Regions from separate parts of the Streptomyces sp. MS19 genome, predicted to be linked through region 3. Evidence: predicted binding sites of a transcription regulator. Region 3 holds the regulator's gene; each other region holds the start of a gene.
The links. Region 3 encodes HrcA, which represses chaperone genes, less so after heat shock. Its sites were predicted from a motif close to TTNGCACTCNGNNNNNCNGAGTGCNAA; they were not measured.
Positions count from the first base shown of each region.

Region 1: groL (chaperonin GroEL) is a predicted target of HrcA. The motif match lies at 923-949, and genes of this name have one in related genera.
Region 2: groES (co-chaperone GroES) is a predicted target of HrcA. The motif match lies at 816-842, and genes of this name have one in related genera.

Region 1 covers NZ_JBJZOH010000003.1:164,683-166,932, forward strand. The annotation lists gene ACL02R_RS04825 (MoaD/ThiS family protein) at 1-153, shown strand, start outside; gene ACL02R_RS04830 (cold-shock protein) at 633-836, shown strand; gene groL (chaperonin GroEL) at 1,109-2,250, shown strand, end outside.
Region 2 covers NZ_JBJZOH010000003.1:223,568-225,817, forward strand. The annotation lists gene ACL02R_RS05130 (polysaccharide deacetylase family protein) at 1-706, shown strand, start outside; gene groES (co-chaperone GroES) at 984-1,292, shown strand; gene groL (chaperonin GroEL) at 1,524-2,250, shown strand, end outside.
Region 3 covers NZ_JBJZOH010000015.1:10,807-13,056, reverse strand. The annotation lists gene ACL02R_RS16525 (MBL fold metallo-hydrolase) at 1-92, opposite strand, end outside; gene hrcA (heat-inducible transcriptional repressor HrcA) at 273-1,289, shown strand; gene dnaJ (molecular chaperone DnaJ) at 1,290-2,250, shown strand, end outside.

The DNA.
Region 1 (2,250 bases), on a different contig from region 3:
GCGGGGCGCGTGCTGGACGACCAGGGCAAGCTGCGGCGCTTCGTGAACGTCTACGTGAACGACGACGACGTGCGGTTCGCCGAGGGCCTGGCCACGCCGACGCCGGACGGCGCGGGCGTCTCGATCATCCCGGCCGTCGCCGGCGGCTGCTGACCCCCGCCGGGGGCGCGCGCCGTCGCGCGCTCCCGGCGCGTCCGGCGAGCACGTCCGAAAACGCACCGTCCAGGTGCCCCCGCCGCCCCGGAACCGCGTGTTCCGGGGCGGTCGCGTGTCACGGGAACGCTAAAGTGGCGAGCGCCGCCCGCCCCCGCCCGTGCCGGGCGCATATGAATTCGCGACACATCGCGCAAATCTCGTGCCGAAAATTGGTGCACCAATTGTCGGGTTGGCACTTTTGGGCCCGGGGGGATGGTCCAACTACCTTCCCCTGTGCGGCGTTTGCCCGGATCGTGGTCTCAAGAAATCTCCCTCGAATGGCCTGTTGCGCTGGGCGTCCGTGCAGATACATTCAGCGGCGGTCACGCGTTCCGGCGCACACCCCCACACGGCCGGGGGGTGGGGTCTGACAGGTCTGACCCGGGCCCGCGGAGTGCGGTCTCGTGAATGGGCCGGCACAAATGGGGAGTTAGGAAATGGCTCAGGGCACCGTCAAGTGGTTCAACGCGGAGAAGGGCTACGGCTTCATCGCGGTAGACGGTGGTGCGGACGTGTTCGTCCACTACAGCGCGATCCAGATGGACGGCTACCGCACTCTGGAAGAAGGACAGCGGGTCGAGTTCGAGATCTCTCAGGGTCAGAAGGGTCCTCAGGCCGACATGGTCCGGGTGACCGTCTGAACCGCCGACCGCACCGCGAGCGCCACGACCAGGGCCCGCATCCCGGACAGGGGTGCGGGCCCTGGTGCGTGTCACCCCCCAGGGGGTTTGCACTCGCCGGGGGAGAGTGCTAATCATGGGGTTAGCACTCTAGAGGTGAGAGTGACAGCAAGGACCGGTTCGGTGAGGTCCGGCGGCCAGGCGGGGCAAGGAACCGCGGGCCCTGGGCCGTCCGTCGCGGGCACCAGCGCGGTCCGGCGCAATCCACCCCTGTTCTGGGAGGACCACTTCACATGGCCAAGATCATCGCGTTCAACGAGGAGGCGCGGCGCGGCCTTGAGCGCGGGATGAACCAGCTCGCCGACGCCGTCAAGGTCACGCTCGGCCCCAAGGGCCGGAACGTCGTGCTGGAGAAGAAGTGGGGCGCCCCCACCATCACCAACGACGGTGTGTCGATCGCCAAGGAGATCGAGCTTGAGGACGCCTACGAGAAGATCGGCGCCGAGCTCGTCAAGGAGGTCGCCAAGAAGACGGACGACGTGGCCGGTGACGGCACGACCACGGCGACCGTGCTGGCCCAGGCGCTCGTCCGCGAGGGCCTGCGCAACGTCGCGGCGGGCGCCAACCCGATGGCCCTGAAGCGGGGCATCGAGGCCGCCGTGGAGAAGGTCTCCGAGGCCCTGCTCGGCCAGGCCAAGGAGGTCGAGACCAAGGAGCAGATCGCCTCCACCGCCTCCATCTCGGCCGGTGACACGCAGATCGGCGAGCTGATCGCCGAGGCGATGGACAAGGTCGGCAAGGAAGGCGTCATCACCGTCGAGGAGTCCCAGACCTTCGGTCTTGAGCTGGAGCTCACCGAGGGCATGCGCTTCGACAAGGGCTACATCTCCGCCTACTTCGCGACCGACATGGAGCGCATGGAGGCCGAGCTGGAGGACCCGTACATCCTCATCGTCAACTCCAAGATCAGCAACGTGAAGGACCTCCTTCCGCTGCTGGAGAAGGTCATGCAGTCGGGCAAGCCCCTGCTGATCATCGCCGAGGACGTCGAGGGCGAGGCCCTGTCCACCCTGGTGGTCAACAAGATCCGCGGCACCTTCAAGTCCGTCGCGGTCAAGGCCCCCGGCTTCGGCGACCGCCGCAAGGCCATGCTCGGCGACATCGCCATCCTCACCGGTGGCCAGGTCATCTCCGAGGAGGTCGGCCTCAAGCTGGAGAACGCGACCCTCGACCTGCTCGGCCGCGCCCGCAAGGTCGTCATCACCAAGGACGAGACCACCATCGTCGACGGTGCCGGCGACAGCGACCAGGTCCAGGGCCGGGTCAACCAGATCCGCGCCGAGATCGAGAACTCGGACTCGGACTACGACCGCGAGAAGCTCCAGGAGCGCCTGGCGAAGCTGGCCGGCGGCGTGGCCGTCATCAAGGCCGGTGC
Region 2 (2,250 bases), on a different contig from region 3:
CCGCCGCGTCGCCGCCGCCAAGACATGGGGGCTGCGCAAGGTCCCCCTGCGCGCCCCCGAACCCCCGGCCACCCCGCCCCGCCTCGTTCCCGAACCCGGCCACCTCGCCGGCGAAGGGCTCCCCCCGGTGATCGTCCGCGTCCCCACCGACCGGAAGGTGGTCTTCCTCACCATCGACGACGGCGCCGACAAGGACCCGGAGTTCCTGCGCATGCTCCGCGAACTGGACGTCCCCGTCAGCGGCTTCCTCTCCGACGAGGTCGCCCGGGAGGACTACGGCTTCTTCCGCGACGCGCTCGAAGACGGCCACCACAGCCACAACCACACCATCAACCACCGCGAGATGCCCCGCCTCACCTACGCCGAGCAGCGCGCCGAGATCTGCGGCCAGCAGGCGAACCTCGCCCGCGAACTCGACGAACGCCCCACCCTCTTCCGCCCGCCCTACGGCGCCTACAACCGCGACACCCTCCGCGCCGCCGCCGACTGCGGCATCGAGGTCGTCTCCCTCTGGGCGGAGGAGGCGTTCCCCGGCCACATCGACTACGGGCGCGCCGACCGCCGCTTCCACCCGGGCGACATCGTCCTCACCCACTTCAGGGGCGAGCGCGAGTGGGACGGCAGCATGGCGGACATGCTGCGCCGTCTCCTTGACGCCGTGAGCGAACAAGGATTCGCCATCGCCCGGCTGGAGGACTACGTGTGACCCGTGCGGCACGGGCGCCGGGACCCGCCCGGGACCCGCCGGGACCCGCCGGGGCCGGGGGAACGGCCCCGCGCGCCGCGCTCGTCCGTTAGGCTCGCGACCGGCGGCATTGGCACTCTGGTTGACTGAGTGCTAACCGCCGCCTAATCTCAACTCTGGCACTCACACCATGAGAGTGCCAGCTACGCGCGACGGGCGGACTCGGCACCCGCGACGACGGGTCCACCAGGTCGCCATCCAGCCATAGAAGCCCCGGATCTCCGAAGGGGGAGGTCGGATCGTGACGACCGCCAGCAAGGTTGCCATCAAGCCGCTTGAGGACCGCATCGTGGTCCAGCCGCTCGACGCCGAGCAGACCACGGCCTCGGGCCTGGTCATTCCTGACACCGCCAAGGAGAAGCCCCAGGAGGGCACCGTCCTTGCCGTGGGCCCCGGCCGCTTCGAGGACGGCAACCGTCTGCCGCTCGACGTGAAGGTCGGCGACGTGGTGCTGTACAGCAAGTACGGCGGCACCGAGGTCAAGTACAACAACGAGGACTACCTCGTCCTCTCGGCTCGCGACGTCCTCGCGATCATCGAGAAGTAACGGCATCGCACGCGACGCCGGACCGTGCCCCGGTACCCGCGCCGACCCGTTCGGCTGACCGGGCCCGGGGCACGGACGCGTCCGCCGGCCGCTCAGGCGGCGGACAGGACCGGTGACACCGGCCCGTCCACCACCTGAACGGCCGGCCGACCCCGTGGCCCGACGCACCCGCGCGGCACCACGGGTCCTCCAGCAGTCCGAGAGATCACGCACAAGGGGACACCCACAGCCATGGCGAAGATCCTGAAGTTCGACGAGGACGCGCGGCGCGCCCTCGAACGCGGCGTCAACGCGCTCGCCGACGCCGTCAAGGTGACCATCGGCCCCAAGGGCCGCAACGTCGTCATCGACAAGAAGTTCGGCGCGCCCACCATCACCAACGACGGTGTGACCATCGCCCGCGAGGTCGAGGTCGAGGACGCCTACGAGAACCTGGGCGCCCAGCTCGTCAAGGAGGTGGCGACCAAGACCAACGACATCGCGGGTGACGGCACCACCACCGCGACCGTCCTGGCCCAGGCGCTGGTCCGCGAGGGCCTGCGCAACGTCGCCGCCGGCGCCTCGCCCTCCGGCCTCAAGCGCGGCATCGACGCGGCCGTCGCCGCCGTCGCCGAGGACCTGAAGGCCAGCGCCCGCCCGATCGACTCCAAGGAGGACATCGCCGCGGTCGCCGCCCTGTCCGCCCAGGACAAGCGGGTCGGCGAGCTGATCGCCGAGGCGATGGACAAGGTCGGCAAGGACGGCGTCATCACCGTCGAGGAGTCCCAGACCTTCGGTCTCGACCTGGACTTCACCGAGGGCATGGCCTTCGACAAGGGCTACCTGTCGCACTACATGGTGACCGACCAGGAGCGCATGGAGGCCGTCCTCGACGACCCGTACATCCTGATCCACCAGGGCAAGATCTCCTCCATCCAGGACCTCCTGCCGCTGCTGGAGAAGATCATGCAGTCCGGCG
Region 3 (2,250 bases):
CCGTCGTCACCCGCGACGGCGCCGATCGTCTCGTCCCAGCCCGGCAGGCGGCAGCGGATCACGCCGCCCGTCACCTCTTCCCAAGTGCTCATGGACCTGGGACGTTAGCCTGAGCCAACGACAACGAGCCACCCGCGCCCGGCCCCCGCCGACAACCGGCACGCCGGTCGCGATTCCCTGGGCGTGCTACCCGGCCGTACACTGGTCCAGGGATTGGCACTCGGTGACGTCGAGTGCCAAGGGCGGCGACGGCCGGACGGGAGGTGCGCGGCATGCTCAGTGAACGCAGGCTTGAGGTGCTCAGGGCCATCGTCCAGGACTACGTGGGCACCGAGGAGCCGGTCGGTTCCAAGGCCCTCACGGAGCGGCACAACCTCCAGGTCTCCCCGGCCACCGTGCGCAACGACATGGCGGCCCTGGAGGAGGAGGGGTACATCGCCCAGCCCCACACCAGCGCGGGGCGCGTGCCCACCGACAAGGGCTACCGGCTGTTCGTCGACAAGCTCGCCGACGTCAAGCCGCTGTCCGTGGCCGAGCGCCGGGCGATCCAGAACTTCCTCGACGGCGCCGTGGACCTCGACGACGTCGTCGGCCGCACGGTGCGGCTGCTCGCGCAGCTGACGCGGCAGGTCGCCGTCGTGCAGTACCCCTCGCTCAGCCGCTCCACGGTGCGGCACGTCGAACTGCTGTCGCTGGCGCCCGCGCGGCTGATGCTGGTGCTGATCACCGACACCGGCCGGGTCGAGCAGCGGCTGATCGACTGCCCGGCGCCGTTCGGCGAGACCTCGCTCGCGGACCTGCGCGCCCGGCTGAACAGCCGGATCGCGGGGCAGCGGTTCCCCGAGGTGCCGCGGCTGGTGGCGGATCTGCCGGACTCCTTCGACAAGGAGGAGCGCGGCACGGTCTCGACCGTCCTGTCGTCCCTGCTGGAGACGCTGGTCGAGGAGACCGAGGAACGGCTCGTGATCGGCGGGACCGCCAATCTCACGCGCTTCGGACAGGACTTCACGCTGACGATCAGGCCCGTGCTGGAGGCGCTGGAGGAGCACGTCGTCCTCCTGCGGCTGCTCGGGGAGGCGAAGGACTCGGGGATGACCGTGCGCATCGGTCACGAGAACGTCCACGAGGGCCTGACCTCCACCTCGGTCGTCTCGGTCGGCTACGGTTCTGGGGACGAGGCGGTGGCCAAGCTCGGCGTGGTCGGACCGACCCGCATGGACTACCCGGGAACGATGGGAGCGGTGCGCGCAGTGGCACGGTACGTCGGACAGATCCTCGCGGAGAACTAAGTGGCGACGGACTACTACGCGATCCTCGGCGTGCAGCGGGACGCCTCGCAGGACGACATCAAGAAGGCCTTCCGCAGGCTCGCCCGCGAACTGCATCCGGATGTCAATCCTGACCCGAAGACGCAGGAGCGGTTCAAGGAGATCAACACCGCGTACGAGGTGCTCTCCGACCCGCAGAAGAAACAGATGTACGACCTCGGCGGCGACCCGCTGGGGAGCGCCGCCTCGGCGGGCGCGGGCTTCGGCGGCGCGGGCTTCGGGAACTTCTCGGACATCATGGACGCCTTCTTCGGCACCGCGTCGCAGCGCGGCCCGAAGTCGCGGACGCGGCGCGGCCAGGACGCCATGATCCGGCTGGAGATCGACCTCAACGAGGCGGCGTTCGGCACGACCAAGGAGATCCAGGTCGACACGGCCACCGTCTGCAACACGTGCAACGGCGAGGGCGCGGCCCCCGGCACGTCGGCGCAGACGTGCGACATGTGCCGCGGCCGGGGCGAGGTGTCGCAGGTGACGCGGTCGTTCCTCGGCCAGGTCATGACGTCGCGGCCCTGCCCGCAGTGCCAGGGCTTCGGGACCGTGGTGCCGACCCCGTGCCCCGAGTGCGCGGGCGACGGCCGGGTGCGGACCCGCAGGACGCTGACGGTGAAGATCCCCGCGGGTGTGGACAACGGCACGCGCATCCAGCTCGCGGGCGAGGGCGAGGTGGGTCCCGGCGGCGGCCCCGCCGGTGACCTGTACGTCGAGATCCGTGAGACGCCGCACGCGGTGTTCCAGCGGCGGGGCGACGACCTGCACTGCACGGTGACCGTGCCGATGACGGCGGCGGCGCTGGGCACGAAGGTGCCGCTGGAGACGCTGGACGGCATGGAGGAGGTCGACATCAGGCCGGGTACGCAGTCCGGCCAGTCGATCCCGCTGCACGCCCGAGGCATCACGCACCTGCGCAGCAGCGGGCGGG